Catellatospora sp. TT07R-123: one gene and its partner. The main gene of each other region encodes a partner of the protein of the gene in region 2 in a complex. Links are inferred from orthologs where the notes say so. Each region holds a gene or a part of one and is shown on either strand. Other genes may lie near its edges. The genes, in order: uvrA and mfd.

Region 1 (14,969 bases), 1.3 Mb from region 2 along the record:
GAGCTCGCGGTGCAGGTGCGGCTGGTGCTGATCACCGCCGACGCGCTGCGCCGGGTGGAGGTCCGCTTCTCGCAGGTGCGGCCGGGCCGCCACCGGCTGACGATGCCGACCGAGGGATGCGGCCAGGCGCCGTGCCGGATCGACGAGCTGTCGGTGGTGCCCGAGCGCACCGGGCAGACCCGGTTCACGGTGACCGTCGGGACGCTGCGGGACCAGGCCGGCCAGGTGGTGCTGAGCGCCGACGAGCTGTCGCGGCTGGACCGGTGGGTGCAGGCGGAGCCGAGCTCGGCGCGGCCGGTGGCGAAGCTGGCCCGTACCCCCGATGGTCTGTCCATGACGGCCGACGGCGCCGTGCTGCCCGACACCAGGGTGACCGCCGCGGTGATCAAGGGCCCGGTGCCGCTGGTGGTCACGCAGCCGCTGACCGTGCCGGAGTTCACCGGCACCGGTGGGCTGGAGGTGCCGGTGGCGGCCGTGGCCCGCACCTCGTCGGTGCCGCGCTACGGCACCTACGGCGCCCTGATCGACCTGGGCTACGTCGACCAGATGCTGGGCCGGGGTGTGACGCTGAGCGGGACCGAGGTGTGGCTGTCGGCCGGGGCGCCGCCGGACGCGGTCGAGCGGCTGAACGAGGCCGGGCTGACCGTGCTGGGCCACTACACGGTGGGGCAGCGGCGCGACCAGATCAGCGTGGCGCCGCGGCTGGGCCTGTGGTTCGGCCTGGCCGTCTCGGCGATCTCGGTGCTGCTGGCCGCGGCCGGGCTGGCGGCGCTGGCCACGTTCGAGCGGCCGGGCGGCGACAGCGGGCTGTCGGTGCTGAGCCTGCAGGGAGTACGCACCCGGACGCTGCGCGCCGTGGCCACCGGCAGCCGGTGCGCGCTGGCGCTGGTGGCGATGGCGACCGGGCTGGTCGCGGCGGCCGCCGCGTGGGCGCTGGCCCGCGACGTGCTACCGGTCTTCTCCGACGGCGATCCGTCGTTCCCGGCCCCGGCGCTGCCCCGGCCGGGCGCGGTCGCCGGGCCGGTGGCGGCGGCCGCGGCGGTGCTGCTGGTGGGGTGCTGGATCGCGACGCACCTGGTGCGCGCGCAGAGTGAGGGAGCGGACCAGTGACAGGTCTGGCGGTCAGGTGCCGCAGGGTCGTGCACATCTACCGGTCCAGCGGCGGTGACGTGGTCGCGCTGTCCGGCGTGGACCTCGACATCGCGGCGGGGGAGCGGCTGGCGCTGGTCGGGCCGTCCGGCTCGGGCAAGTCCACGCTGATCGCGCTGCTGTCGGGGCTGATGCGGCCCAGCGCCGGGCAGGTGCGCATCGGCGCGACCGACATCGGCCGCATCAGCGAGGCCGAACTCGCCCGCATGCGCGGCACCGACCTGGGCGTGGTGCTCCAGGGCGCCCGGCGCAACCTGCTGCCGTACGCCACCGTCGCCAACAACATCTGGCTGGCGCAGCGGCGGGCCGCGCAGGTGCGCCCGGCCGACCTGGAGCCGCCGGAGCGGATCCTGTCGCTGCTCGGCCTGGTCGGCATGGGCCACCGCCGGGTCCGCGACCTGGCCCCCGGCGCGGCGCAGCGGGCCGCGATCGCGGTCGGGGTGGCCGCCTCGCCCGGTCTGCTGCTGGTGGACGAGCCGACCAGCCGCCTGGACACCGCCGCCCGCGACGAGGTGCTCGACGCCCTCGACACGGTGAACCGGGAACGCGGCACCACGATCGTCGCGGTCACCCACGACCCCGAGGTGGGCGCGCGGCTGGGCCGGGCGGTGACCATCCGCGACGGCCGGGTCGGCGCCGAGGGCCGCGACGGCCGCGAGTTCGCCGTGGTCGCCAGCGACGGCACGGTCCAGCTGCCGCCGGAGGTGCTGGAGACGGTCCCGCCGGGCACCCTGCTCGTCGTCGAGCAGTCCGACAACCGCCTCAGCCTGCTGTTCGACCAGCCGCAGTGAGGGCGGCCAGCCATTCGTGGCCGGGGTGGACGAGGTCCAGCAGGTCGCGCAGGCGGGCGCGCTCGGCGGCCGTCAGCAGCGGGAGCACGCCGGTGAAGTCGGCCTGGTCCTTGGGGCGGCAGGCCTTGGCCTTGAACAGCAGGGCCAGCTCGGGGGCCAGGTAGGGCAGCCCGGCGGCCGTGTGCCGGACGATGTCGGCGTACGGCAGCCGCACCCGCTCGTCGCGGCGGCACACCCACACGTCGCCGTCGTGCCGCTCCCGGAAGACGTCCACCCGGTACACGCTGCCGTCCGGGTCCCAGGCCCAGGTCTGGAAGGTCTCCGCCAGCGCCGCCTCGGTCGGCGGCAGCACCCGCCCCTGCTCGACGGCGTGGAAGGCGTACTGCGGCAGCGCCGCGGCGATGCGCGGGAACGCCGCGCGGGGCACCCCGATCTCCAGATCGTGGTGCGGCCGGGTCTGCTCGCCCCGGTGCAGGTCCAGGGCCCAGCCGGCCGCGACGTACCAGGGGGCGTCCACGTCCGACAGCAGGTCGGCGAGTTGCTCGGGGTGCAGCGGCTGCCAGGGCGCGTCCTCGTCGACCGCCGCCCCCTCGGGCGGCAGGACGGTGCTGATCTCGTTCATTCCACCGTCCTACCGCAACCGGGACGGCCGGGCTACCGGTCGAACTCCCCGGCCTTGGTGCCGGCCACGAAACTGCGCCACTCGTCCCAGGAGAACCGCAGCACCGGCCCGGCCGGGTCCTTGGAGTCGCGCACCGCCACCAGGCTCGGCAGCTCGGCGATCTCGACGCAGTCGCTCACGTTCGGCCCGCTGCGGGTGCTCTTGCGCCAGGTCGCGGTCATCAATTCCACATCGCGCATCGCGCGTGCTCCTTACGCCTTACTCAACGTGATTCTGCGCTATACGGAGCAGCAGCTGCCGTGACGAATGCGGGCTCAATGCCGCCGCGCAGAGATGGTCGAAGACCAGACTATATCGCCGTACGTCGCGAGCGTCGTCAAGGTAGACCGCGCCCGCATATCCCTCCAGATAGACAGTGTCGGGATCGCGCGGATCGGCGAATCGCATCACGCGGAACGAGCCGACCATGGCTTCGTACTCTCCGTGTTCGAACGGCAGCACCTGGATGGTCACGTTCGGCCGGTCGCCCGCCGCGACCAGTGCCTTGAGCTGCTGGCTCATCACGGTGGGCCCGCCCACGCGGCGGTGCAGGGCCGCCTCGTCCAGGATCACCCACAGCTCCGGCGGGTCCGGGCGCAGCAGGATCTCCTGCCGGGTCAGCCTGATCCGGACGCGGCGCTCGACCTCCTCCTCGTCGTCGGGGGCAGCGGTCCTTATGAGCGCCCGCGCGTATTCGGCGGTCTGCAGCAGGCCGGGGATCAGCATCTGATCGGTGCCCCGAATCGAGGCCGCCTCGGATTCGAGTTGAATGAGTTTCAGAAAGGGCGCGGAAAGGTCGCCGTACTTGAGCCACCAGCCGCCGCGGCGTTTGGATTCGCGGGCCAGTTCGGTCAGTTCCTCACGCTGTACGGCGTCGTCGAGGCCGTACAGGTCGAGCAGGGCGAGCAGATCGCCCCGGCGTACCCCGACCTCGCCGTTCTCCATCCGGCTCAGCTTGGACGGCGAGCAGTCCAGGACCGGGCCCACCTGCTGGTGGGTCAGCCCGGCGCGTTCGCGCAGCTCCCGCAGCGCGACGCCCAGCCGGCGGCGGCGCAGTGACGTGCCCGAGGTGGCCATGACCCTCCTTCGACGGCGATCAGTTCCGCCCCAGTCTGGTGCGGCCGCTTCGGACCCGGCAAGACCCGTCCGGCACCGTGCCGGGCCGGGTGTCGGCGACCGGTCGGAGTTGACCCGCCCGCAACCTTGAACCTGAAACTCGCACGTGCGAATCTGGAGTACAGGACGGCGCATCTGGGGAGGCCGACGTGCACAGTGGACGCATCACAGACGCACAGGCTGCGGGTTACCGGCGGATGCTGCGCGACCACACGCCGAACCCGGCGACGCCGGAGGCCGGCTGCCCGATCTGCCACCGGCACCACTGCGCCGACTACCGGTACGCGTTCGGCTCGCTGGCCGTCGCCGGGCGCTCCACCGCGCTCGACGCCCCAGCCGGCGCCTGACCATCGGCGATAATCCGTGGCACCCGGTGCGGGGTGCGCGTAGCGTGGCGGCCAGTACGCGAGACCGGCTCGCCGACGACGGCCTTGAAGGGGGTGGCGCCATGACTGTCGAGGTATCCAGCACGCCACCCGAACGGGTGGCGTGACCCCGCTCCATCCGCACCGGCAAGGCAAGGACATCTGAAGATGACCGTCACGTTGGCGTCCCTCGGCTGGGACGACCGCTTCGCTACCGCATACCCCCTCTTCGACCGGCCCGACCACCAGCCGGGCCGCGTGGTGCGCGCCGACCGCGGCGTCTGCACCGTGCTCACCGCCGACGGCACCGTACGCGCCGGACTCGGCGGCCCGGCCATGATGGCCGCCGCGGCCGACCCCGTCGCGCTGCCCTGCGCGGGCGACTGGGTGGCCCTGCGCCACTGGCCCGACGCCCGCACCACCATCGAGTCGGTGCTGCCCCGCCGCAGCGCCGTGGTCCGCCGCACGGCGGGCAAGGACTCCACCGGCCAGGTCCTGGCCGCCAACCTCGACACCATCGCCGTGGTCGCCTCGCTCGACCCCGGCCCCGAACCGGCCACCGTCGAGCGGCTGCTCGCCCTGGCCTGGGAGTCCGGCGCCCAGCCCGTGCTGGTGCTGACCAAGGCCGACCTGGTCGCCGACCCGGCCGCCCTGGCCGACCACCTCGCCGAACTCGCCCCCGGCGTGCCCGTGCACCCGGTCAGCGCCGAGCACGGCCACGGCCTGGCCGACCTGGCGCCGTACGTGGCGCCCGGCCGCACCCTGGGGCTGCTCGGCCCGTCCGGCGTCGGTAAATCCACCCTGGTCAACGCGCTGCTCGGCGCCACCGTGATGACGACCCAGGCCAACCGGCGGGTCGACGGCAAGGGGCGGCACACCACGACGTACCGGGCGCTGGTGCCGATCCCCGGCGGCGGGGCGGTGCTCGACACTCCCGGCATCCGGGGCGTCGGCCTGCTCGACGGCGAGGTCGGGCTCGATCGCGCGTTCGCGGACGTGCTGGCGGTCATCGCGCAGTGCCGGTTCGCCGACTGCGCCCACGGCGCCGAGCCGGGGTGCGCGGTGCGCGAGGCGCTGGCCGACGGGGCGCTGACCGGGCGGCGCTGGGAGAGCTGGTGCAAGCTCCAGCGCGAGTTGGCGTACGAGTCGCGCCGCCGCGAGGACCGGCTGGCCACCGCGGCACGCCGCCGCGGCCGCCAGTGGGAACCCCCGCCCCGCTTCCGCCTCTGACCTCGGTGTCCTCGGGTGTACCCGGGGTCGGCGCCCGTGCTCAGTGGGCGCCGGCCGCCGGGCTCTCGTCGGTGATGCAGTAGAACCGGCCGCCGTCGATGACATACCCGTCGTACGAGGCGCACCTGGTCCAGTCGGCCACCACCGCCTCGACGCGGGCGTCGTGCATATCGGAGCAGGACACGAAGCGGACCGCGTCGTACATCCCGAGCGGGGTGCTCCGCCGCACGCAGCCGCCCGCCCGGTCGTAGCGCTCGCCGCCCGGCCCCACCACCTGCGGCACCACCGCCACCAGCACCGCGAGCAGTGCCAGCGCCAGCCACGAACCCGGCCGCCGCAGCACGGGACGGCCCGGGACCAGCGGCCGGTGGTTGGGCGCCGCCAGCACCGGGTGCGGCCGGGGCTCGGCCAGGGCGGTGACGGCCCGCCGGGCGGCCAGGTTGCGGGCCACCACCAGCGGCACCAGCACGGGGGCGAGGAAGTGCCAGATTCCGCTGGTCAGCGACCGGGCCGTGGCGTCGCGGAACAGCGTGATGCCGCAGTCGCGGCAGAACGGCCCCTGCTCCCGGCTCCACCGCAGATACACCAGCACGCCGCTGACCTGGTACACGGTCGTGGCCGCGGCCGGCATGTGCTGGCAGAGCACGCAGGTCGGCCCGGTCGTGTCGATCGGGTCGGCGGCGGGCGCTGAGGCGCTGGTCACGTCGGTCACGGGGCGGGATGCTAGCGCGCTCGGCGGTTGTCATCAAAGGAGTGACCCGCGGCCGCGACCGCCGAGATCCACCGAGTTGCCGGGCAATCGGGCACATGAGCGCCACCCATATGCCCGATTGCCCGGCAACTCGGCCAAGGGGTGTGACGGGTGGTGGGGGCGAGACTCGCCGGGGTTAGCACGTGTGTTCGTGGCGCGTGGCGAACTTGTCGGAGGGCGGGGCTAGAGTTGCCCAGGCACTCGACTGCCCTGCTCTGCGCAGGTGCGCGCTGCTGCGCGCGTACTGCTGAGAGCTTTGTCCGGTGCCGTGACTTTGATGCTGTGACTTTGATGCCGTGATTCAGGACGCCCCGTCCGGGGCGCATCCAGTGGAACACTTCCGAGCAACCGTGGTAGGGGAGATCCTTCCGTGAGCGATCGACTGATCATTCGTGGGGCGCGCGAGCACAACCTGCGCGACGTCAGCCTGGACCTGCCGCGCGACGCGATGATCGTGTTCACCGGCCTGAGCGGGTCGGGCAAGTCCAGCCTGGCCTTCGACACGATCTTCGCCGAGGGCCAGCGGCGCTACGTCGAGTCGCTGTCGTCGTACGCCCGGCAGTTCCTCGGCCAGATGGACAAGCCCGACGTCGACTTCATCGAGGGCCTGAGCCCGGCGGTCTCGATCGACCAGAAGTCGACCTCGCGCAACCCGCGCTCGACCGTCGGCACCATCACCGAGGTGTACGACTACCTGCGCCTGCTCTTCGCCCGCGTCGGCCAGCCGCACTGCCCGACCTGCGGCGAGGCGATCAGCCGGCAGAGCCCGCAGCAGATCGTGGACCGCATCCTGGCGATGGAGGAGGGCACCCGGTTCCAGGTGCTCGCCCCGGTGATCCGCGGCCGCAAGGGTGAATACCTCGACCTCTTCTCCGACCTGCAGAGCCGCGGCTTCGCCCGCGCGCGGGTCGACGGCGTGGTGCACTCGCTGACCGAGGTGCCGAAGCTGGCCAAGCAGCAGAAGCACACCATCGAGGTGGTCGTCGACCGGCTCGCGGTCAAGGAGAGCAGCAAGCAGCGCCTGACCGACTCGGTCGAGACCGCGCTGGGGCTGGCCGGCGGCATCGTGATCATGGACTTCGTCGACCTGCCGGAGGACGACGAGCACCGCGAGCGCAAGTTCTCCGAGAACCTGGCCTGCCCCAACGAGCACCCCCTGGGCATCGAGGACCTGGAGCCGCGCGTCTTCTCCTTCAACTCGCCCTACGGCGCGTGCCCCGAGTGCACCGGCCTGGGCACCAAGAAGGAGGTCGACCCCGAGCTGGTCGTGCCGGACCCGGAGAAGACCCTGGCCGAGGGCGCGATCGCGCCGTGGTCGGGCGGCCACACCATGGAGTACTTCTCCCGGCTGCTGGAGGGCCTGGGCGACAAGTACGGCTTCGACATGGACACCCCGTGGCGGGCCATCACCGCCAAGGCGCAGAAGGTGATCCTGCACGGCGCCGAGAACCAGGTGCACGTGCGCTACCGCAACAAGTACGGCCGCGAGCGCTCCTACTACTCCGAGTTCGAGGGCGCGGTGAAGTGGCTGGAGCGCCGCCACTCCGACACCGAGAGCGAGTGGTCGCGGGAGAAGTACGAGGGCTACATGCGGGAGGTGCCCTGCTCGGTCTGCGGCGGCACCCGCCTGAAGCCCGAGGTGCTGGCGGTGACCCTGGACGGGCGCAACATCGCCGAGCTGTGCTCGCTGTCGGTGGGCGAGGCCGCCGAGGCGCTGGCCGGGCTGGAGCTGGACGACCGGCAGCGGTTCATCGCCGAGCGGGTGCTCAAGGAGATCAACGCGCGGCTGCGCTTCCTGGTCGACGTGGGCCTGGACTACCTGTCGCTGGGCCGCCCGTCGGGCTCGCTGTCCGGCGGCGAGGCGCAGCGCATCCGGCTGGCCACGCAGATCGGCTCGGGCCTGGTCGGCGTGCTGTACGTGCTGGACGAGCCGTCGATCGGCCTGCACCAGCGCGACAACCACCGCCTGATCGAGACCCTGGTCCGCCTGCGCGACCTGGGCAACACCCTGATCGTGGTCGAGCACGACGAGGACACCATCCGCACCGCCGACTGGATCGTGGACATCGGTCCGGGCGCGGGCGAGCACGGCGGCCGCATCGTGCACTCGGGGACCTACGACAAGCTGCTGGTCAGCGAGGAGTCGGTGACCGGGCAGTACCTGTCGGGGCGCAAGGAGATCGCGGTCCCGGCGACGCGGCGGCCGCCCACGCCGGGGCGGGAGCTGACGGTGGTCGGCGCGCGCGAGCACAACCTGCGCAACCTGACCGTGACGTTCCCGCTGGGGCAGTTCACGGCGGTCACCGGCGTGTCCGGGTCGGGCAAGTCGACGCTGGTCAACGACATCCTGTACACGGTGCTGGCCAACCAGATCAACGGTGCCCGGATGGTGCCGGGCCGGCACACCCGGGTGACCGGCCTGGAGCACGTGGACAAGGTCGTCGGCGTGGACCAGTCGCCGATCGGGCGCACGCCGCGGTCGAACCCGGCGACGTACACGGGCGTGTTCGACAACATCCGCAAGCTGTTCGCCGAGACCACCGAGGCGAAGGTGCGCGGCTACGGTCCGGGCCGGTTCTCGTTCAACGTCAAGGGCGGCCGCTGCGAGAACTGCGCGGGCGACGGCACGATCAAGATCGAGATGAACTTCCTGCCGGACGTGTACGTCCCGTGCGAGGTGTGCAAGGGCGCCCGGTACAACCGGGAGACCCTGGAGGTGCACTACAAGGGCAAGACCATCGCCGAGGTGCTGGAGATGCCGATCGAGGAGGGCGCCGCCTTCTTCGAGGCCATCCCGGCGATCCACCGGCACCTCAAGACGCTGGTCGACGTCGGTCTGGGCTACGTGCGGCTGGGGCAGAGCGCCCCGACGCTGTCCGGCGGCGAGGCGCAGCGGGTCAAGCTCGCCTCGGAGCTGCAGAAGCGCTCCACCGGCCGCACCGTGTACGTCCTGGACGAGCCGACCACCGGCCTGCACTTCGAGGACATCCGCAAGCTGCTGCTGGTGCTTCAGGGGCTGGTCGACAAGGGCAACACCGTGATCGTCATCGAGCACAACCTCGACGTGATCAAGTCCGCCGACCACCTGATCGACATGGGCCCGGAGGGCGGCCACAAGGGCGGCACGGTGCTGGCCACCGGTACGCCCGAGGAGATCGCGGCGGTCGCCGGCAGTTACACGGGTGAGTTCCTGGCCCCGATGCTGAAGGCGGCCGCCCCGGCCGCCCCGGCACCTCGGGCGAAGAAGGCGAGCCGCGCCAAGCAGGTGCAGACCGCCTGATCCGTTGGCGAAACGGATAGTTGAATTCGCAGCTAAATTTCAGAGACGCCGGGTAGGTTGCCTTTCAGACCCCTCACAGGAAGGTGACCTACCTCTATGAGTGACGCGCTTCAGCCTGCCACTTCGCGCCGTACGCTGCTCGCGGGCGCGGGGATGGCGGGCGCTGCCGGGCTGCTGGCCGCCTGCGGCACGGACGAGCCCGCCGCGACGCCGAACAACGGTTCCGGTGGCGGGCCCAGCGGCGGCACCGGTGCCCAGGCTCCCGCCAGCGGCACGGTGCTGGGCAAGACCGCGGACATCCCGGTCGGCGGCGGCAAGATCTTCGCCGAGCACGGCACCGTGGTGACCCAGCCGTCGCCGAACATCTTCGTCGGCTTCAGCAGCATCTGCACGCACCAGAGCTGCCCGGTCAGCCAGATCGCCGACGGCAAGATCAAGTGCACCTGCCACTTCAGCGAGTTCAACATCGGCGACGGCGCTCCGGCCAAGGTGGACCAGCCCGCCAAGCGCGCCTTGGACGAGCGCAAGATCGTGGTCGAGGGCGACGAGGTGCGGATAGCTTGAGCGTCAGACCTCCCTACTAGGCTTGCGGCGTGGCTGATCCGTCCCAGTACCGGCCCGCGCCGGGCAGCATTCCCGACGCGCCCGGTGTGTACCGGTTCCGTGACGACACGGGGCGGATCATCTACGTCGGCAAGGCGAAGAGCCTGCGCAGCAGGCTGAACTCGTACTTCGCCGATCTGTGGTCGCTGCACCAGCGCACCCAGCAGATGGTCACCACCGCCGCGGGCGTGGACTGGGTGGTCGTCGGCACCGAGGTCGAGGCCCTCCAGCTGGAGTACTCCTGGATCAAGGAGTACGACCCCCGCTTCAACGTGAAGTACCGCGACGACAAGTCGTACCCCTACCTCGCCGTCACCCTGGACGAGGAGTACCCCCGCCTGCTGGTCATGCGCGGGGCGAAGAAGAAGGGCGTGCGCTACTTCGGGCCGTACTCGCACGCCTGGGCCATCCGCGAGACCCTCGACCTGCTGCTGCGCGTCTTCCCGTCACGCACCTGCTCGGCCGGGGTGTTCAAGCGCGCGGGCCAGATCGGCCGCCCGTGCCTGCTCGGCGACATCGGCAAGTGCTCCGCGCCGTGCGTGGGGCGGGTCAGCGCCGCCGAGCACCGCGCCATCGTGCTGGAGTTCTGCGACTTCATGGCCGGGCGTACCGACGACATGCAGAAGCGGCTCGACCGCCAGATGCGCGAGGCGTCGGCCGCGATGGAGTACGAGCGCGCCGCCCGCCTGCGCGACGACCTGGTCGCCCTGCGCCGCGCGATGGAGAAGCAGTCGATCGTGCTGTCCGACGGCACCGACGCCGACGTGGTCGCCTTCGCCGACGACCCGCTGGAGGCCGCGGTGCAGGTCTTCCACGTCCGCGACGGGCGGGTCCGCGGCCAGCGCGGCTGGATCGTCGACAAGACCGAGGACCTGACCATCGGCGACCTGGTGCACCACTTCTGCACCCAGATCTACGGCGACGCCGGACCAGCCGAGGGGACCGAGGCGGACGTGCCGCGCGAGATCCTCGTGCCGGAGCTGCCCGCCGACGCCGACGCCCTGTCGGACTGGCTGTCGGCGCACCGCGGCTCGCGGGTCAGCCTGCGGGTGCCGCAGCGCGGCGACAAGAAGTCGCTGATGGAGACCGTGGCCCGCAACGCGCTCCAGTCGCTGGCCCAGCACAAGCTGCGCCGTGCCGGGGACCTGACCGCGCGCAGCCGCGCCCTGGAGGAGATCGAGGACGCGCTCGGCCTGGCCAGCGCCCCGCTGCGGATCGAGTGCTTCGACATCTCGCAGATCCAGGGCACCGACGTGGTCGCCAGCATGGTCGTCTTCGAGGACGGCGTGCCGCGCAAGAGCGACTACCGGCGCTTCATCATCAAGGGCGCCACCGACGACGTCTCGGCGATCAGCGAGGTGATGCGGCGCCGGTTCGCCCGCTACCTGGCCGAGGGGCCGGCCGACCCGGAACCGGCTGCTGCGGCTGATCAGGGCGGGCGGCCCAGGCGGTTCGCGTACCCGCCGCAGCTGATCGTGGTCGACGGCGGCGCGCCGCAGGTCAACGCGGCCGCGGCGGTCATGTCCGAGCTCGGCGTCACCGACGTGGCCGTCTGCGGGCTGGCCAAGCGGCTGGAGGAGGTCTGGCTGCCCGACGACCCGATGCCGGTCATCCTGCCGCGCCAGGCCGAGGGGCTGTACCTGCTCCAGCGGGTCCGCGACGAGGCGCACCGCTTCGCCATCACGTTCCACCGGCAGCGGCGGTCGGCCCGGATGACCGCCTCGGACCTCGACAGCGTGCCCGGCCTCGGCGAGATCCGGCGCAAGGCGCTGCTGCGGCACTTCGGGTCGCTCAAGCGGCTGGCCGCCGCGGGGGCCGACGAGATCGCCCAGGTGCCCGGGATCGGTCCGCGCACGGCCGCGGCCGTGCTGGCGGCGCTGGGTGTACCCCAGCAGGTGAATCCGACCGCGGAAAGCGGCGCTTCCGGCGAGCCTGGCTAGGATGAACCTCCGTGCCGGGCGGTGACCCGGCGCGCGGGCGCTTAGTGGGGGCTACGTGAGCGTGGAGACGGCAAGGCACGGCGCGACGGGGGATCGCGCGGAGCCGGCAGCCGAGCAGGAGCTGTCCGGCGAGGCCGCCACCGACCTGGTGGTGGTGACCGGCGTCTCGGGCGGCGGCCGCAGCACCGTGGCGCGCGCCCTGGAGAACGTCGGCTACTACGTGGTCGACAACCTGCCGCAGGCACTGCTGGTGCAACTGGCCGAGCTCGCCGCCAAGGCGGGCGGGGCGGCCCGGCACACCGCCATGGTCCTCGACGTGCGCAGCCGCGCCTTCTCCACCGACCTGGCCGGGGCGATCCGGGAGCTGCGCGAGCGGGGCTTCAGCCCCCGCGTGGTCTTCGTCGACGCCGACGACGAGGTGCTGATCCGGCGGTTCGAGAGCGTGCGGCGCTCGCACCCGCTACAGGGCGACGGCCGCCTCTCCGACGGCATCGCCGCCGAGCGCGGCCTGCTCGCCGAGGCGCGCGAGCAGGCCGACGTGCTCATCGACACCTCGCACCTGAACGTCAACCAGCTGCGGGCCCGGGTCGAGGAGCTGTTCGCCAGCCCCGACGCGCTGCGGCTGCGGGTCACCGTGCTGTCGTTCGGCTTCAAGTACGGGCTGCCCCCCGACGCCGACTTCGTGCTCGACGCCCGCTTCCTGCCCAACCCGTTCTGGGTGCCGGAGCTGCGCGAGCAGACCGGCCGCGACCAGCCCGTCAGCCGGTACGTGCTGGGCCAGCGGGGCGCGGGGACGTTCGTGGAGACGTACGCCCGCCTGGTCACCGCGACCGCGCCGGGTTTCGAGCGCGAGGGCAAGCGGTATCTGACCGTGGCCGTCGGCTGCACCGGCGGCAAGCACCGCAGCGTGGCCATCGCCGAGGAACTGGCCCGCCGCCTGCGCGAACTGCGGGTGGTGGCACACGCGCAGCACCGCGACCTCGGCCGCGAGTGACGCCGCGAGCGGCTTAGGCGCATATGACGGGGAACAGCAACGAGGCTCGGCACGTCCATGACCGCGACGAGCACAGCAGGGAGCGGGCATGAACGAGGCGATGAAGCCGATCAAGGTGGTGGCCTTCGGGGGCGGGCACGGCCTCAGCGCCAGCCTGCGCGCATTGCGCGCGACCGGGCTGCCGCTGGAGCTGACCGCGGTGGTGACCGTGGCCGACGACGGCGGCTCCAGCGGGCGGCTGCGCGCGGCCCGCTCGGTGCTGCCGCCCGGTGACCTGCGCCAGGCGCTGGCCGCGCTGGCCGCCGCCGACGGCGTCAGCGACGGCACGGCCAGGCTGATGCAGTACCGCTTCACCGGCTCCGACGAGCTGGCCGGGCACCCGGTCGGCAACGTGGTGCTGTGCGGCCTGATGGAGCTGCTCGGCGACCCGGTCGCCGCGCTGGAGCACGCCCAGGCGATGGTGCACGCCGTCGGCCGGGTGCTGCCGATGTCGTGCCATCCGCTGGGCATCGAGGCCGACCTGATCGTGGACGGGAAGCAGATCACGGTCCGCGGCCAGCACCAGGTCGCGGTGGCGCCCGGCCGGGTGGTGGAAGTGCGGCTGGAGCCGCCGCAGCCGCAGCCGTGCCCGCAGGCGATCGAGGCGATCGGCGCGGCGGACTGGCTCGTGTTCGGGCCGGGCAGCTGGTACACCAGCGTCATCCCGCACCTGCTGGTGCCCGAGCAGGCGGCCGCGATCGTGGCCAGCCCGGCGCGCCGGCTGGTCACCCTGAACCTCGCCGCGGACCGGGAGACGGTCGGCCTGTCGCTGCCCGACCACCTGGCCGCGCTGAGCCGGTACCTCCCGGACCTCAAGGTCGATATTGTTCTGGTCGACAGGAATGCCGTGCCAGACCCCGAACCGGTCGCGAATGCGGCAGAATCACTCGGTGCCCGCATCGCGCTCGCCCCGGTGGCGGTCGACGACGGCACGCCGCGACACGATCCGGTCCGATTGGGCCGCGCACTGGTGCCACTACTGCGCACCGCTCGTTAGCACGTACGAACCCGGCACCACCGACTTGATCACAAACCATGGCGCAAAGCCCGCGACCGGCCACGAGGTGACGACACGATGGCGATGACCGCTGCGGTCAAAGACGAACTGAGCCGGGTCGACGTGCCCAAGCCCTGCTGCCGGCGGGCGGAGATGGCGGCGCTGCTGCGCTTCGCCGGCGGCCTGCACATCGTCTCCGGCCGTGTGGTCGTCGAGGCGGAGCTCGACACCGGCGCGGTGGCCCGGCGGCTGCGCACCACGGTGGCCGACCTGTTCGGCTACCCGAGCGAGGTGCACGTGCTGGCGTCGGGCGGGCTGCGCAAGGGCAGCCACTACATCGTGCGCATCGTCAAGGACGGCGAGGCGCTGGCGCGCCAGACCGGCCTGCTGGACGTGCGCGGCCGGCCGGTGCGGGGCCTGCCGCCGAACGTCGTCTCGGCCAGCGTCTGCTGTGCCGTGGCGGCGTGGCGGGGCGCGTTCCTGGCGCACGGGTCGCTGACCGAGCCGGGCCGCTCCAGCGCCCTGGAGATCACCTGTCCGGGGCCGGAGTCGGCGCTGGCGCTGGTCGGCGCGGCCCGGCGGCTGGGCATCACCGCCAAGGCCCGCGAGGTGCGCGGGGTGGACCGGGTGGTGGTCAAGGACGGCGACGCGATCGCCGCGCTGCTGACCCGCATCGGCGCCCACTCCAGCGTGCTGGCGTGGGAGGAGCGCCGGGTACGGCGCGAGGTGCGGGCCACCGCCAACCGCCTGGCCAACTTCGACGACGCCAACCTGCGCCGCTCGGCCCGTGCGGCGGTCGCCGCGGCGGCCCGGGTCACCCGGGCGCTGGAGATCCTCGCCGACGACGCCCCGGGGCACCTGACCAGCGCGGGCCGCCTGCGGCTGGAGCACCGGCAGGCGTCGCTGGAGGAGCTGGGCGCGCTGGCCGACCCGCCGCTCACGAAGGACGCGATCGCCGGGCGCATAAGGCGTCTGCTGGCGCTTGCCGACAAGCGCGCGCGTGACCTCGGCATCCCGGACACGGAGGCCGCCGTCACCGCGGAGATGCTCACC
Region 2 (15,681 bases):
CGTCGTCGAGACCCACCTCCACCTCGACGGTCGGATTACCGCGGGAGTCGAGGATCTCCCGGGCGACGAAGCCTTCAATGGTGGCCACGTGTGCTCCCTCATTCGTGTGCGCGCCGGGGCCGAACGTGCCCTCGCTGGCACCTCCGCCGGACGCGTCCGGCTCTACGTGGGAAGCCTAACGGCATCATGTCCGCCCGCTACCGCGGGCGTGGCGACCTCAGGGCCACTTCCCCAGGTGAACGTGCCCTAAGGCAGGGTCAGGGCTTCGGCGCGGTCGACGGCCGGTGGTCCACGACCTTGGCCCCGCTCGGCACGGCGAACACGTCGTCGGGTGCCGCGGGCGACAGGCGCAGCAGCGCCTGGTCGATCTCGACCCCGTCCAGCACGCCGTTGAAGCTCGCCAGCACGCCGTCGGAGGTCACGCACACGGTGAACCCGGCCGCGTTCGTCTCGATCAGACCCGACACCTCCAGGCAGGTGGCCTGCTGCCCGGCGACGGTCGTGTCGTGCGCCTCGACCGTCGCCTGGCTCTGCACCTCCACCGTGCCCAGCAGCTCGGCCAGCACCGGGCCGCTGACCAGCCCGTGCTTGACCAGCTCGTTGTACGGCGCCAGCCCCAGCGGCCCCGGCTTGGGCACCGGCCGGACCTGGCAGCGCGCCGGGCGCACCGCCGTCACGCACGACGTCAGCCCGTCCGCGGCCGCCATCAGCCGCCCGCCCGGGTAGGCGTACGACGCCTGCGTCGGGCGGACGTGCTGCGAGATGTCACCCCGGACCCCGCCGGACAGCAGGTATTCGGCGTGGTAGCCGTGCTCGTTCGCCCGGTGCACCTGGGCCGTCATGTCGGCGATCAGGCGGCTGCGATCCATCGGCGCACCACCGTCCGGCATCACCTGGCAACCTGCCGTGAGCAGCAGCGACGCGCACATGAGCGAGGTGAGGGCGGCACGCATGCGGCACAGCCTCCCCCATCGGCCCGACCTCACGCAAACGCCTACCCGCCGAGAAGGGCGCGCAGGTGGCGCGGCGGCGGGCAGCCGTACGACAGCATCCGGTCGTGCCAGTCCCGCACGCTGACACCGTCCGGGCGCGCCCGTCCGATCTCCGACACCTCCGCCCACCCCACGAAGTACGTCGACAGCTGCGCCGAGCTGAGCAGTGACCGACGCCACTTCCCGGCGGCCTCGCCCTCCTCCTGGAAGCCCTGCTCCAGCATCAGCGCCATCCCCTCGGCCTCGGACAGCTCCTCGCAGTGCACGAGCTGGTCGAGGATCGCGTTGATGCTCATCCGCAGCTGCATCTTCAGCTGCTGGGCGCGCACCGCCAGGCCGCCGTAGCCGTTGGCCACCATCAGCTCCTCGGCGTACACCGCCCAGCCCTCGGTGAACGTGCCGGAGCGGCCCAGGGCCCGCACCCGGGTGCTGCCCCGGTAGCGGCGGCCGTGCGCGAGCTGGAGGAAGTGCCCCGGCATGGCCTCGTGCACGGTCAGGTTCTTGATCGAATGGTGGTTGTACTCGCGGTAGAACGAGCGGACCCGCTCCGGGCTCCAGCCCGCGGGCGTCGGCGAGATGCAGTAGAACGTCGGCACCTGCGCCGTCTCCAGCGCGCCCGGCGGGTCGCAGTAGGCCACCGCCACGCCGCGCGAGAACTCCGGCATCTCCTCGATCACCAGCGGGTCGTCGATGAGGCTGACCAGGTCGTGCTGCCGTACGAACGCGGTGGTGTCGGCGACGGCGGCACGGGCCGCGGCGATGATGGTCGCGTCGTCGGGGTGGCTGTCGGCCAGCCGGTCCAGCGCCCGGCGCACCGTCGCGTCGTCGGCCGCGCCGCCCTCCAGCGCGACGGCGACCTCGCGCAGCTCCTCGGTGACCCGGCGCAGGTTCTCCTGCGCGCGCTTGAGCACGTCGGCGGCGGTCAGCTCGGTGTCGAGGGTGTACCAGAGCTTGGCCTCCCACAGGCGCCGGCCCAGCCGCGGGCTGCGGCCGTCGCCCCGCTCGACCTGCCGCGCGCACCACGTGGAGAACTCCTCCAGCGCCGCGACGGCCTGCTGCGCCAGCGGCTGCACCTGGTCGGCCAGGCCCGGCTCCTGCGCCAGCAGCTGCGGCAGCTCCGAGCGCACCAGCGCCGCGGTGCCCGCGAACTGGCCGACCGCGGTCTCCAGGTGGATGCGCGGGCAGTCGCGCAGCACCCCGCGCGCGGTCGCCAGCGCGTCAGGCACCTGCGCCAGCCGCCGGGCCAGCGAGTGCAGCCGCTGCTCGGCGGGCGCGAACGGCCGTGCGAGCAGGGCGTGCAGCAGCGTGCCCGGGTTGTGCCACAGCGGATCCCACTGGTACGACTTCAGCTCGCTCAGCTCGAACAGCCGCCGGTCGACCAGCGAGCTGAGGATGGCGTGGTCGACCCGCTCCGCCTCGTCGAGCGCGTCCGGGTCCACCTGGGACAGCGCGCCCGAGGCGTCACGCAGCATGTTCACGTCGGCGAGCACCCCGTCGGGCGACAGGTCCGGCAGCCGGTCGTCGAACCGGTGGTCACCGGCGTCGGCGGCCAGCTCCGGGGATGCCTCCAGCAGCGCGTCGGCGATGTGTTCGGCGAGCGGCGCGAAGTCCAGCGTCATCGCCACAACCTACCGTGCCCCCGGGCCCGGAGGCACGGGTCAGCGGTCGGGGTCGAGGGACTCGGTGTAGCGGTGCAGCTCGGCGCGCAGATCAGCCTCGGGATCGGCGTCCTCGCCCGCCGCGGCCACCAGCGCCAGCAGCCGGCCGCCCAGCGTGCCGGACGGCTGCGGCTCGGGCAGGCCGTGCCGGCGGGCCTTCACCAGCAGTTTCGCCGCCAGCGCCAGCGCGGGCAGGGACCAGCTCACGCCCTCGACCGGCGAGCGCCGCACCCGCTCCTCGCTCTTGATCCGCTCCCAGTTGGCGATGATCTCGTCCACGTCGGCGACCGGGGTGTCGGCGAAGACGTGCGGGTTGCGCCGGACCATCTTGGCCACGAAGTCGCCCGCGACGTCGTCGACGTCCCAGCGCTCGTCCTCGGGCAGCTCCTGCGCGAGCTGGGCGTGGAACAGCACCTGGAGCAGCACGTCGCCCATCTCGTCGCGCAGGGCGGCGTGGTCGCCGGCCACGATCGCGTCGTACGCCTCGTACGCCTCTTCGAGCAGGTATTTGGCGAGGGTGCGGTGGGTCTGCTCGCGACGCCACGGGTCCTGCGCCTGGAGCCGGTCGGTGACGGCGACGGCGTCGAGCAGGCGGGCGCCCCGGGGGTCCCAGGAGCCGTACATGAGTTCCAGTTCGGCCAGCCCGGGTTCGCGGGCCAGCCGCAGCCCCAGCTCGCGGGCCAGGTGCTCGTCGCCGCCGGGGCCGGACAGCCAGACGACGATGCCGTCCGGGGCGGCCTGGGCCGCGTCGAGCAGGTCCTGCGCGACGGGCCGGGCCAGCACGCGGACGTCGGCACCGTTGGCGCGCAGCGCGGTGACGGCGTCGCCGTCGGCGGGCGCGAGCACGGGGTGCGCGCGGACGAGATCCCAGGCGGGCGCGGTGAGCAGCCCGGCCGGGATGCGCGGAGAGGTGACGAGCAGGACGATCCGGCGCACCGGCCCGGCCGCGGTCACTGCTGCTGCGCCGCCTGCTCGCTGGGGGCGGGGGCGGGCACGTTCACCACGGCGGTCGAGGCGGGCTGGCCGAGGATCGCGGTGAGCGCCGGGAGGTTCTGCGAGAACTCCAGCACCGGGAAGTACACCGAGCGGTAGCGCGGATTGACGGAGACGTCGGCCGCCTTCGCCGCGTCGTCCAGCACCTTGCGCTTGCCCAGCGCCTGCGAGACGTAGTCGCCGTCGGCGAGCTTGGCCTTCAGCAGGTCGAACGACTGGTTCGGGTCGCTGGGGTCGATCGCCTTGACTGCCACGCCGTTGTCGTAGACCTCGCGCAGGTCGGCCTCGGTCGGCTTGACCGGCTCGGCCTTGAGCGACTCCTTGCAGGTCTGCACCCGCTGGTAGATCGCCAGCAGCTCCGGGGTGCCCGCCGGCGGGGACGCGGGCGGCGTGGTGTCGCCCTGCTGCTTGGTGATCCGCTGGCACAGCTGGTCGCTCACGAACAGCTGCACCACCGCCTCGCGGCTGGGACCGGCGGCGTTCGGGTCGGCACCCGGCTGCGCCCCCTGCGCCTTCGCGTAGTCGTTGAGCAGTTCCGTCACCTGCTGCTCAGTGAGCTTCTGGTCGCCGACGTACGCGGCGATGTCCGGGTTCGAACGGCACGCGGCCAGGGCCAGCAGGGCAGTCGCGATTCCGGCGGCAGCGATCAGACGGCGCACGAGGTCCTCCTGTGACGGGTACGGCCTCACTCTCTCACGGGTTGATGATCGGGGAGATCTCAGGGTGGATTCAGGTGTTCGGAGGGTCCGAAAGTACGGCTTGACACGGCAGAATTCCGCCCGTGACGACGCAGACGCTTCCTCGATCCCCCGAGGCCTGGGTGGGGATAATCCGTTCCGGCCCCGCCCCGGAACAGGCTCCGGCCGTGGTCACCGCCGTCTACCGGCTGTGGCTCGTCGCATTCACGCTGAAGATGCTGGGCTCGACCTGGGACATGTCCTGGCACTTCAAGTGGCTGCGCGACGACTTCGCCCCACCGCACCTGCTCAACACCGCGGGCACCGTGCTCGTGGTCGCGCTCGTGCTGTTCCAGGCCTACCACGGCGTCGGCGTGGACCGCCTGGCCAAGCGCCTGATGGTCGGCGGCACGGCGACGTTCCTGATCGCCATCCCGATCGACGTGCTCAACCACCGGATCAACGGGCTGGACATCACCGCCTGGAGCTTCAGCCACGCGCTGCTGTACCTGGGCACCGCCTTCATGCTGCTGGGCGCCGCCCGCGGCTACTGGATCTCCACTGCTCCCGGCCGCACGCGCACCGTCGTCAGCGCCGTCCTCTGGGGCTTCTTCCTGGAGAACGTGCTCTTCCCGAACCAGCACCAGGAATACGGCGTGCTGTCGTTGCAGGCCTGGGACGCGGGCACGCCGACCGCCGAGCCGAGCCTGCTGGCGTTCGCCGCCGGCCAGATCGGGCGCAGCGTCGACCGGCTCGCGGTCGAGGGCTTCGCGCTGCCGGTCGACTCCTGGGTGTACCCGTCCTGGCTGGCCGGGGCGGCCCTGCTGACCCTGGTCGCGGCCCGGTTCTTCGTCGGCGCCCGCTGGACCGCGACCTGCATCGCCGCGGGCTACCTGGGCTACCGGCTGTTCGCCTGGATGCTGCTGGCGGGCACCGGCTTCCCGAAGTCGATCCCGCCGCTGCTGCTGCTGGCCGGCGCCATCGCCGTCGACGTGGTCTTCCTGGCCCTGCCCGCGACCGCGGCCCCGGCGGCCACGCCGCTGGACGGCAAGGTCTCCGCCCGTCCGGCCACCGCGGCGGGCATCGGGCGGGCGGTGGCGGTCGCCGTGTTCGGCGCGGCCGTGGCCACCGCGGCGCTGGCGGGCGCGGCCTGGCTGCAGAAGTTCTTCATCGGCGCCCCGCCGATCAGCTACCCGGCCTTCGTGTGGGGCGGCCTCGTCCTGGCCGCGGGCTGGACGGCACTCGCCCTGGCCACCCGCCCCCGCCGCACCACCTGACCGGTCCCCGCCCCTCACCGAGGCCGCCGCCCCACCGGGACGGCGGCCTCCGCCGTCCCGGGCCCAAGATCGGCCTTCCCGGCCCAAGACCGGCCAAGTTGCCCGGCAATCGGGCACTCAAGGCCCCCGCATTCGCCCGATTGCCCGGCAACTTGGCTGATCTTGGAACGCCGCTGGGCGGGGCGGGTCAGGAGAGCCAGTCGTGTTCCATGCGGACGCGGGCCTCCAGTTCGAGGAGGTGGCGTTTGCGGGGCAGGCCGCCGCCGAAGCCGACCAGCTTGCCGCCCGCGCCGACCACCCGGTGGCAGGGGACCACCACCGCGACCGGGTTGCGGTTGCAGGCCACCCCGACCGCTCGGGCGGCGTCAGGCTGGCCGACCGCGCGAGCCACCTCGCCGTAGGTCAGCGTCTCCCCGTAGGGGATGCGCGACAGCTGGGCCCACACGGCACGCTCGAAGTCGCTGCCGCGCCGGACCGACACCGGCAGCGTGAACTCGACGAGCTCCCCCGCGAAGTACGCCCGCAGCTCTTCGGCCACGACGTCGAGCCGCCGGTCCACGTCGACCGGCACCGGCTGCGCGCCGAACTGGAGCGCGCACAGCCCGAGGTCGTCGACGCCGCAGGTCAGCGGGCCGATCGGGGTGTCGTCCACCACGGTCCAGCGCAGCGTCATGACCCCAGCACGTCCTTGAGCAGCTGCACGCACCAGTCGAGCAGCTGCTGGTCGCGCAGCGGCTCCCCGCCCACCCGGCGGTTGGTCGGCACGGGCACGCTGACCTGCGCCGCCGTCTGCTTGTACACGGCGTCGGGGTGGTAGCGCTTGAGCCGGAGCTGCCGCGAGTCGGGCAGCTCCAGCGGGCTGAACCGGATGTGCCTGCCCTGCATCGAGATCTCGGTCAGGCCGTACTGCCGCACGGCCAGGCGCAGCTTCGCCACGGCGACCAGGTTGGCCACCGGGGCGGGCGGCTCGCCGTACCGGTCGGTCAGCTCGGCCACCACCTCCTTCAGCGCCACCTCGTCGCGGGCCGAGGCGAGCTTGCGGTAGATCTCCAGGCGCAGCCGCTCGGAGTCGATGTAGTCGTGCGGCAGGTGCGCGTCGACCGGCAGATCGATCTTGACTTCGGCCGCCTCCTCCTCGCCGTTGCCGCCGCCCTTGAACTGCTGAACGGCCTCGCCGACCATGCGGACGTACAGGTCGAAGCCGACGCCCTCGATGTGGCCGGACTGCTCGCCGCCGAGCAGGTTGCCCGCGCCCCGGATCTCCAGGTCCTTCATCGCCACGTACATGCCCGCGCCGAGTTCGGTGTGCTGGGCGATCGTGGCCAGGCGCTCGTGCGCCTGCTCGGTGAGCGGCTTCTCCGGCGGGTAGAGGAAGTAGGCGTAGGCGCGCTCGCGGCCGCGGCCGACCCGGCCCCGGATCTGGTGCAGCTGGGCCAGGCCGAGCAGGTCGGCCCGCTCCAGGATCAGGGTGTTGGCGTTCGGGATGTCGATGCCGGACTCGATGATCGTGGTGGCGACCAGGACGTCGTACTCCTTCTCCCAGAAGCCGACCATCACCTTCTCCAGCGCGTCCTCGCCCATCTGGCCGTGCGCGGCGACCACGCGCGCATCGGGCACCAGCTCGCGCAGGCGCCGCACCGCCTTGTCGATCGTCTCGACCCGGTTGTGCAGGTAGAACACCTGGCCGTCGCGCAGCAGCTCGCGGTGGATAGCCGCGGCGACCTGCTTGTCGTCGTACGCCCCGACGTAGGTGAGGACCGGGTGGCGCTCCTCCGGCGGCGTGGTGATCTGGGACATCTCCCGGATGCCGGTGATCGACATCTCCAGGGTGCGCGGGATCGGCGTCGCCGACATGCTCAGCATGTCGACGTTGGTGCGCAGCTCCTTCAGCCGCTCCTTGTGCTCGACGCCGAACCGCTGCTCCTCGTCGACGATGACCAGCCCGAGCTTGTTGAAGCGGGTGCTCTTCTGGATCAGCCGGTGCGTGCCGATGAGGATGTCGGCACGGCCGTCGGCCGTCATCGCCAGCGTCTCCTCGGCCTCCTTCGGGGTGGCGAAGCGCGACAGCTGCCGCAGCACCACCGGGAACTGCGCCATCCGGTCGGAGAACGTGTTGTAGTGCTGCTGGGCCAGCAGCGTCGTCGGGACGAGCACGGCGACCTGCTTGCCGTCCTGCACCGCCTTGAACGCCGCCCGTACCGCGATCTCGGTCTTGCCGTAGCCGACGTCGCCGCAGATCAGCCGGTCCATCGGGGCCGTCTTCTCCATGTCGGCCTTGACCTCCTCGATCGCCGACAGCTGATCGGGGGTCTCCTGGTACGGGAAGGCGTCCTCCAGCTCGCGCTGCCAGGGCGTGTCCGGGCCGAACGCGTGACCGGGCGCGGCCTGGCGCGCCGCGTACAGCTGGATGAGCTGCGCGGCGATCTCCTTGACCGCCTTGCGGGCGCGGGCCTTGGCCTTCTGCCAGTCGGCGCCGCCCATCTTGTGCAGCGTCGGCTGCTCCCCGCCGACGTAGCGGGACAGCTGGTCCAGGGCGTCGGTGGGCACGAACAGGCGGTCGCCGGGCTGGCCGCGCTTGCTGGAGGCGTACTCGATGACGAGGTATTCGCGGTCGGCGCCGTTGACCTTGCGCTGGACCAGCTCGACGTACTTGCCGATGCCGTGCTGCTCGTGCACCACGAAGTCGCCCGCGCGCAGCTCCAGCGGGTCGATGGTGTTGCGCCGGCGCGAGGGCATCCGGCCCAGCTCGCGGGTGCCGGTGCCGCGGCCGCCGGAGATCTCGGCGCCGGTGACCACGGCCAGCTTCGCCCCGGGCGCGACCAGGCCCTGGCGCAGCGGCCCGCACGAGACGACGACCTGGTTAGGTTCGGGTACGTCGGTGACCTCTGCGATCAGGGACGCGCCGAGGCCCGCGTCGCGCAGCACCTCGACCGAGCGCTGCGCCGGGCCGTGCCCCTCGAACACCAGCGCCACCCGCCAGCCCTCGGCCAGCCAGCCGCGCAGGTCGGCGATCACCTTCGCGGTGTCGCCGTGATACACCGGCGGCTGGGTCGCGGCCCAGCTCAGCACGGTGGCGGTGTCCGGCGCGACCTGCACCGGCGCCGCGTCCAGCCACGGCTCGCCGGCGCCGCCGGGGCGCTCGGTCTCGACCAGCCCGAACGGGGACACCGTCCACCAGGACAGTTTGAGTTGGGCGGCGTGCTGCCGTACCTCCGCGAGGGTCTTGAACGCGGCGGCGCCGAGGTCGATCGGGGCCTTGCCGCCGACGGCGGCCGCGGCCCAGCTCGCCTCCAGGAACTCCTCCGAGGTCCGGACCAGGTCGTGGGCGCGCGTGCGGATCCGCTCCGGGTCCGCGAGCAGCACGAGCGTGTCCCCGGGCACGCAGTCCAGCAGCAGCTCCATGCTGTCGCCGCCCGCGTGCAGGGCCGGGGCCAGCGACTCCATGCCCTCGACCGGGATGCCCTCGGCCAGCTTGGTGAGCATCTCCTCCAACGCCGGATGGTCGGCGGCCAGCCGCGCGGCGCGGGCGCGCACGTCCGGCGTCAGCAGCAGCTCGCGGCACGGCGGCGCCCACAGCCGGTCGACCTTGTCGATGGTCCGCTGGTCGGCCACGGCGAACGTGCGGATCTCCTCGACCTCGTCGCCCCAGAACTCGACCCGGGACGGGTGCTCGTCGGTGGGCGGGAAGACGTCGAGGATGCCGCCGCGCACCGCGAACTCGCCGCGCTTGGTCACCAGGTCGACCCGGGCGTACGCGAGGTCGTGCAGGGTGTGGGTCAGCTCGTCCAGCGGCGCGGTGCTGCCCGGCCGCAGATCGATCGGGTTCAGGTCGCCCAGGCCCCTGAGCTGCGGTTGCAGCGCGCTGCGCACCGGCGCGACGACGATGCGCAACCGCCCCGCCTCACCGGGGTGGGCCAGGCGGCGCAGCACGGCCAGGCGGCGGCCGACCGTGTCCGAGCGCGGCGACAGGCGCTCGTGCGGCAGCGTCTCCCAGGCCGGGTAGACCGCGACCGTGTCCGGGTCGACGAACGCGCCGAGCGCGTCGGCCAGGTCCTCGGCCTCGCGGCTGGTCGCGGTCACCACCAGCAGCGGGCGCGCGGCGGCCGCGGCGGCGACCAGGAACGGCCGGGCCGAGGCGGGCGCGGTCAGGTCCAGCTCGGGTTCGGTCCGGGCCAGTTGCGCGGTACGGGCCAGCGCCGGGTCGGTGAGTGCGGCATCGAGGAGTCCGGTGAGGTTCATCTGCGCCTTCCACGTTCGGCCACGCCGAATTGCCCCGCAGCCAGAACGGTGCGGGGTACGCAGCCCACCCTACTCCCCGGCCCCGGCCGCACCGCGCCGTTTACCGCTGGCCGGTCTTGGTGATGATCGTCGTCTGCGGCCAGAACGCATCGTCGGAGTGGACGATGTGACCGCAGCCGACGATCTCGGAACGGGTGTCGGCGAAATGATCGCGCAATGTGGGATGGCCCGCGTCACACCGCCGACCGGCGGCTCTGCGGGCTAGAGTTCAGTCGGACAGCGTCGTCCTTCACTGCACGAAGAGGGACACGCGGAAGGACCAGCGGTGACTGAGCTGACCTACGATCCGGAACTCGACGCCGCCGGTGAGGCCGCCGACGTCGCGGACGCCGCGCTCCGCGCCGACATCCGCCGCCTGGGCACGCTGCTGGGCCAGACCCTGGCCCGCCAGGAGGGCCGCGGCCTGCTCGACCTGGTCGAAGAGGTCCGCGCCCTCGTGCGCAGCGACGCCGAGTCCGCCGCGATCAAGCTCGGCGCGCTCGACGTCTCCACGGCCACCCTGCTGGCCCGCGCCTTCTCCACCTACTTCCACCTCGCCAACATCACCGAGCAGGTGCACCGGGCCCGCGAGCTGCGGCGCCGCCGCGCCGTGCACGGCGGCTGGCTCGACGGCGCGGCGAAGCTGATCGCCGAGCGCAACGTCCCGGCCAGCGAGATCGCGGCCGCCGCGCGCCGCCTGGCGATCCGGCCCGTGTTCACGGCGCACCCGACCGAGGCCGCGCGCCGGTCGATCCTGACCAAGCTGCGCGCCATCGCCGACGAGCTCGACGCCGAATTCTCCGCCAACGCCCTCTACGGCGAGACGTCGCTGCGCGACAACCGGCTGGCCGAGGTGCTGGACCTGCTCTGGCAGACCGACGAGCTGCGGCTGGACCGGCCGGACCCGACCGACGAGGCCCGCAACGCCGTCTACTACCTGCGCGACCTCTACGACGACGCGGCGCCCCGGGTGCTCGACGACCTGGCCGAGACGCTGAAGCGGCTCGGGGTGGAGACCGCCCCGACCTCGCGCCCGCTGACGTTCGGCACCTGGATCGGCGGCGACCGCGACGGCAACCCGTACGTCACCCCCGCGGTCACCCGCGACGTGCTGCTGCTCCAGCACGAGCACGGCATCCGCGCGGTCGAGGCCGCGCTCGAAGAGCTGATCAACGAGGTGTCCGTGTCGCGCCGCATCCGGGGCGTGTCCCTGGACCTGTCGGCGAGCCTGGCCAAGGACCTCGACGCGCTGCCCGAGGTGAGCGACCGGTTCCGCCGCGTCAACGCCGAGGAGCCGTATCGGCTGAAGGCGCGCTGCATCCGCGCCAAGCTCACCAACACCCGCGCCCGGCTGGCGGCGGGCACCGCGCACGTGCCCGGCCGCGACTACCTGGGCACCCGGGAGCTGATCGCCGACCTGGAGCTGATGCGCGCGTCGCTGGCCCGCAACGCCGGTCAGCTCACCGCGGTGGGCAGGCTCGCCTCGGCGATCCGGACCGTCAGCGCGTTCGGCCTGCACCTGGCCGTGATGGACGTGCGCGAGCACGCCGACGCCCACCACGCGGTGCTGGCCCAGCTCTACGCGCAGGTCGGCGAGGTCAACAACTACGCCATGCTCGGGCGGCAGGAGCGGATCGCGCTGCTGGCCAAGGAGCTGACCGGGCGGCGGCCGCTGTCCAGCGCGGACAGCCCGCTGACCGACGCGGCCCGCAAGACGTTCGACGTGTTCGGCACGATCCGCTCCGCGCAGGAGCTGTTCGGCGAGGACGTGGTCGAGTCGTACATCATCTCGATGACGCGGGGCGTGGACGACGTGCTCGCGGCGGCGGTGCTGGGGCGGGAGGCCGGACTGGTCGACCCGAACGCGCCGCGCGCCTCGATCGGGTTCGTGCCGCTGCTGGAGACCGTCGCCGAGCTCCAGGCCGGCGGCCAGATCCTCGACGAGCTGCTCAGCCTCGCGCCGTACCGGGCGATCGTGCGGGCGCGCGGGGACGTGCAGGAGGTGATGCTGGGCTACTCCGACTCCAACAAGGAGGCCGGCATCACCACCAGCCAGTGGGCCATCCACAAGGCGCAGCGCTCGCTGCGCGACATCGCCGCCAAGCACGGCGTGCGGCTGCGGCTGTTCCACGGCCGCGGCGGCACCGTCGGCCGGGGCGGCGGCCCGACCCACGAGGCGATCCTGGCCCAGCCGTACGGCACGCTCGACGGCGCGATCAAGGTCACCGAGCAGGGCGAGGTCATCTCCGACAAGTACACGCTGCCCGCGCTGGCCCGCGAGAACCTGGAGCTGACCGTCGCGGCCGTGCTCCAGGCGACGCTGCTGCACACCGCGCCGCGCCAGCCCGAGGAGGCCCTGGCCGAGTGGGACGCGGCGATGAGCACCGTCTCCGACGCGGCCTTCGGCAAGTACCGCGAGCTGGTCGAGAACGAGCAGCTGCCGGAGTACTTCTGGGCGGCGACGCCGACGGAGCTGCTCGGCGCGCTCAACATCGGCTCCCGCCCGGCCAAGCGGCCGGACTCCGGGGCGGGCCTGGGCGGCCTGCGGGCGATCCCGTGGGTGTTCGGCTGGACCCAGACGCGCCAGATCGTGCCCGGCTGGTTCGGCGTCGGCACCGGGCTGGCCGCCGCCCGCGAGGCGGGGCTGTCGGACCGGCTGCGCGAGATGCACGAGCGCTGGGACTTCTTCCGCACGTTCCTGTCCAACGTCGAGATGATGCTGGCCAAGACCGACCTGACCATCGCCCGCGGGTACGTGCAGACGCTGGTGCCCGAACCGCTGCGCCACATCTTCGGCACGATCGAGGAAGAGTACGAGCGCAGCGTCGCCGAGGTGCTGGCCATCACCGGCGAACCGGCCCTGCTCGACGCCCAGCCGGTGCTGCGCCGCACCCTGGCCGTGCGCGACACCTACCTGGAGCCGCTGCACCACCTGCAGGTGGCGCTGCTGCGCCAGTACCGCGACGCGGGGCTGGCCGGGCGGGCGATCGCGACCGCGCCGGGCAGCCGCCGCGCCCCCACCACCGACCCGACGCTGGAGCGGGCGCTGCTGACGACCGTCAACGGCATCGCGGCCGGCATGCGGAACACCGGCTGAGCTGCACCGGGCGCCCCTCCACACAACTCACACTCTTCTCCCAGCGGGTGCACTCGACCCGGGTGCGGCGTGCTGCCACACTTGTCACCTGTCGGTCACGGAGGGGCGCTAGTCTCGCGACGACGCGAGTGGGCGCGAAGGAGTGGACCGGGCGGAAGTCGGGGAGGCGGGAGCGGTCGTGAGCGAGCGGAGCGAGCGGGTGGTCGGCGACGAGGTGCTGCGAGGCGCGCCGTCGTGGACGCCGAACCCGACCGAGCTGTCCGATCTGGAGCTGCTGCTCAGTGGTGCGTATGCCCCGCTGGGCGGTTTCCTGGGCCGTGACGACCTGCGGTCGGTGGCCAAGACGGCGCGCCTGAGCGACGGGCGGCCCTGGCCGCTGCCGGTGCGGCTGGAGGTGCCCGCGGGCATGCTCGACGGCATCGACGTCGCCGACGCGCCGCCGCTGCTGCTCACCGACCCGGAGGGCGCCCCGGTGGCGCGGCTGGACGTGACCGAGGTGTGGCCGAGCCGAGAGGGCTGGGCCGGGGTGGCCGGGCCGGTCACCCGTACCGGTGACGGCGGCCGGGCCCCGTTCGCACGCCTGCGCGTGCCCACCGAGCGGGTCCACGGGCGCATCACCGCGCAGCGCGTGCTCGGCTACTTCGCCGACCGGCCGCTGCACCGCCCGCAACTGGCGCAGCTCAACCACGCCGCGCGGCAGCTCAACGCGCAGCTGGTGATCCTGGTGCCGGTCGGCTCGCCCGGCCCGGCCGGGCTGACCTCCGAGGCGCTGGTGCGCTGCGTGCTGGCCGCCCGCGACCGGATGCCCGACCCGATCATCGTGGCGGTGCCGCTGGTCGACCGCGGCAACGAGATCACCGACGCGCTGGTCCGCGCCAAGGTCGCCGCCGCGTACGGGGTGACCCACCTGCTCGGCACCCCCGGCGCCATGACCGGAGCCGGGCCGCGCGTGCTCATCCCCCGCGAGCTGGTCTACGACAGCCGCGACGGCCAGTGGCGCGACCGCGACGAGGTCCCCGAGCGATTCGAGCGGATCGCGCTCACCGACGAGGAGATCGCGGGCCTGCTCGACGACGGCCTGCCGCTGCCGGAATGGCACACCCCGCCCGCGGTCGCCCGCGAGCTGACCCGTTCCCGCCCGCCGCGCCGCCAGCGCGGGCTGGTCCTCTTCTTCACCGGCTTCAGCGGCTCCGGCAAGTCGACGGTGGCGCGCGGCGTCGCCGACGCGCTGCTGGAGACGGGCGAGCGCAGCCTCACCGTGCTCGACGGCGACGTGGTGCGCCGCGAGCTGTCGGCCGGGCTGGGCTTCAGCAAGGCCGACCGCGACCTGAACATCCGCCGCATCGGCTGGGTCGCCGCCGAGGTGGCCCGGCACGGCGGCCTGGCCGTGGCCTGCCCGATCGCGCCGTACGCCAGCGCCCGCGCCACGGTGCGGCAGATGGCGGTGGCCGCCGGGGCCGACTTCGTGCTGGTGTACGTGGCCACCCCGCTGGAGGTGTGCGAGCAGCGCGACCGCAAGGGCCTGTACGCCCGCGCCCGCGCCGGCCAGCTCACCGGCATGACCGGCATCGACGACCCGTACGAGGTGCCCGCCGACGCCGAGCTGACCCTCGACACCTCGGCGGGGACCATCGACGACGCCGTCGGCGAGGTACTCGCGTACCTCGCCGACGAAGGCTGGATCAATCCCCGCTAGCTCTTGCGACCGGCCGGGCCGGTGTAGATGTCGAAGGCCGGGTGCTGGCTGAACTGCCGGAACGAGGCCAGCCCGGCCGGAGTGTCGTCGATCATCGAGCTGCGCCCCTCGGCACTGGGCGACTCGAAGTAGACCAGCGCCTTCAGCCGCGGGAACGACTCCAGCTGGAGCCGGGCCGAGTCGAAGAACTCCGCCTGGTGCTGCGGGTTGCGGGCGGAGTGCCACACACCCCACTCGCCGAGCATCAGCGGCTTGTCCGGGAAGGACGTGGCGGCCCAGTTGTAGAAGCCGGGCCAGTCCCGGCGGCTGCCGGAGGTGCGGTTCATCATCTCGGCGAAGTCGCCGTACCCGTAACCGGGGTCGCTGTAGGCGTACGTGTCCCAGGCGATCCAGTCGACCGCGTCGTCACCGGGGTAGAGCTGCTCGAACCAGCCCTTCACGTTCCACGGCACGAACGCCATGTAGCACATCACCGAGACCAGGTTGGTCACCCCGCGCTGGCGCAGCCCGAACACGACGTGCCGGAACGCCTCGGCGTAGTCGGCGGCGGTCATGCCCGAACCGGGCCGGTTGACCACGTCGTTCTCCGGCTCGTGGTTCATCGTGAAGAAGAACGGGTCGGTCAGCGAGCCCTTGATGTGGGCGGCCAGCCGGTCCAGGTAGGCCTCGGTGCCCCGGTCGCCGGCGGCGATCTGCGCCCAGTTCGCCTCGCGCGGTTTCCAGTTGAGGAACAGGATGCGCCGCTGCTGCGGGTCCTTGGTGATGGCCAGTTCCTCGGCGGTCGGGAACAGCTCGGTGCCCCGGTGGTACGCGTGGTAGATGACCTGGCGGCGGTCGGTGCGCCGCTCGAACTCGTACAGCGCCTCGACGCGGTTCTGGCGGGTGTGCGCCCCGGCGGCGACCCCCCACAGCGCGCCGCAGGTGGGCACCAGGTTCGCGCCGATCACGCAGTCCGCGGGCGTGCCGGGATCGGTCGACGGGCTGGGTTCGGTGGTCGGCCCGCCGCTGGGCTC

Evidence for each region.
Region 1: the proteins of mfd (region 2) and uvrA are in contact, whole or in part, in a crystal structure (PDB 4DFC), measured with the Escherichia coli proteins. The link is inferred for Catellatospora sp. TT07R-123 from one-to-one orthologs.

The regions. Positions count from the first base shown.
Region 1 is NZ_BNEM01000001.1:2,513,783-2,528,751, reverse strand. The notes cover bases 6,096-9,543. They hold uvrA (excinuclease ABC subunit UvrA), read left to right. Parts: upstream 6,096-6,433; coding sequence 6,434-9,343; downstream 9,344-9,543. Other genes in these bases: Cs7R123_RS10680 (Rieske (2Fe-2S) protein), read left to right, coding at 9,440-9,543. Also shown: Cs7R123_RS10725 (hypothetical protein), read left to right, coding at 1-1,110; Cs7R123_RS10720 (ABC transporter ATP-binding protein), read left to right, coding at 1,107-1,940; Cs7R123_RS10715 (nucleotidyltransferase domain-containing protein), read right to left, coding at 1,912-2,562; Cs7R123_RS10710 (DUF397 domain-containing protein), read right to left, coding at 2,595-2,801; Cs7R123_RS10705 (helix-turn-helix transcriptional regulator), read right to left, coding at 2,821-3,678; Cs7R123_RS10700 (hypothetical protein), read left to right, coding at 3,867-4,064; rsgA (ribosome small subunit-dependent GTPase A), read left to right, coding at 4,251-5,312; Cs7R123_RS10690 (hypothetical protein), read right to left, coding at 5,353-6,024; more of Cs7R123_RS10680, read left to right, coding at 9,544-9,907; excinuclease ABC subunit UvrC, read left to right, coding at 9,937-11,886; RNase adapter RapZ, read left to right, coding at 12,008-12,880; uridine diphosphate-N-acetylglucosamine-binding protein YvcK, read left to right, coding at 12,981-13,916; DNA-binding protein WhiA, read left to right, coding at 13,995-14,969. UniProt on the Escherichia coli protein: The UvrABC repair system catalyzes the recognition and processing of DNA lesions. UvrA is an ATPase and a DNA-binding protein. A damage recognition complex composed of 2 UvrA and 2 UvrB subunits scans DNA for abnormalities.
Region 2 is NZ_BNEM01000001.1:3,853,397-3,869,077, forward strand. The notes cover bases 6,067-10,226. They hold mfd (transcription-repair coupling factor), read right to left. Parts: upstream 9,837-10,226; coding sequence 6,267-9,836; downstream 6,067-6,266. Other genes in these bases: Cs7R123_RS16500 (methylated-DNA--[protein]-cysteine S-methyltransferase), read right to left, coding at 6,067-6,270; ppc (phosphoenolpyruvate carboxylase), read left to right, coding at 10,171-10,226. Outside these bases: eno (phosphopyruvate hydratase), read right to left, coding at 1-88; Cs7R123_RS16475 (hypothetical protein), read right to left, coding at 258-953; Cs7R123_RS16480 (DUF885 domain-containing protein), read right to left, coding at 995-2,611; Cs7R123_RS16485 (MazG family protein), read right to left, coding at 2,651-3,604; Cs7R123_RS16490 (hypothetical protein), read right to left, coding at 3,601-4,302; Cs7R123_RS16495 (hypothetical protein), read left to right, coding at 4,509-5,597; more of Cs7R123_RS16500, read right to left, coding at 5,785-6,066; more of ppc, read left to right, coding at 10,227-12,972; cysC (adenylyl-sulfate kinase), read left to right, coding at 13,151-14,668; Cs7R123_RS16520 (hypothetical protein), read right to left, coding at 14,665-15,681. UniProt on the Escherichia coli protein: Couples transcription and DNA repair by recognizing RNA polymerase (RNAP) stalled at DNA lesions. Mediates ATP-dependent release of RNAP and its truncated transcript from the DNA, and recruitment of nucleotide excision repair machinery to the damaged site.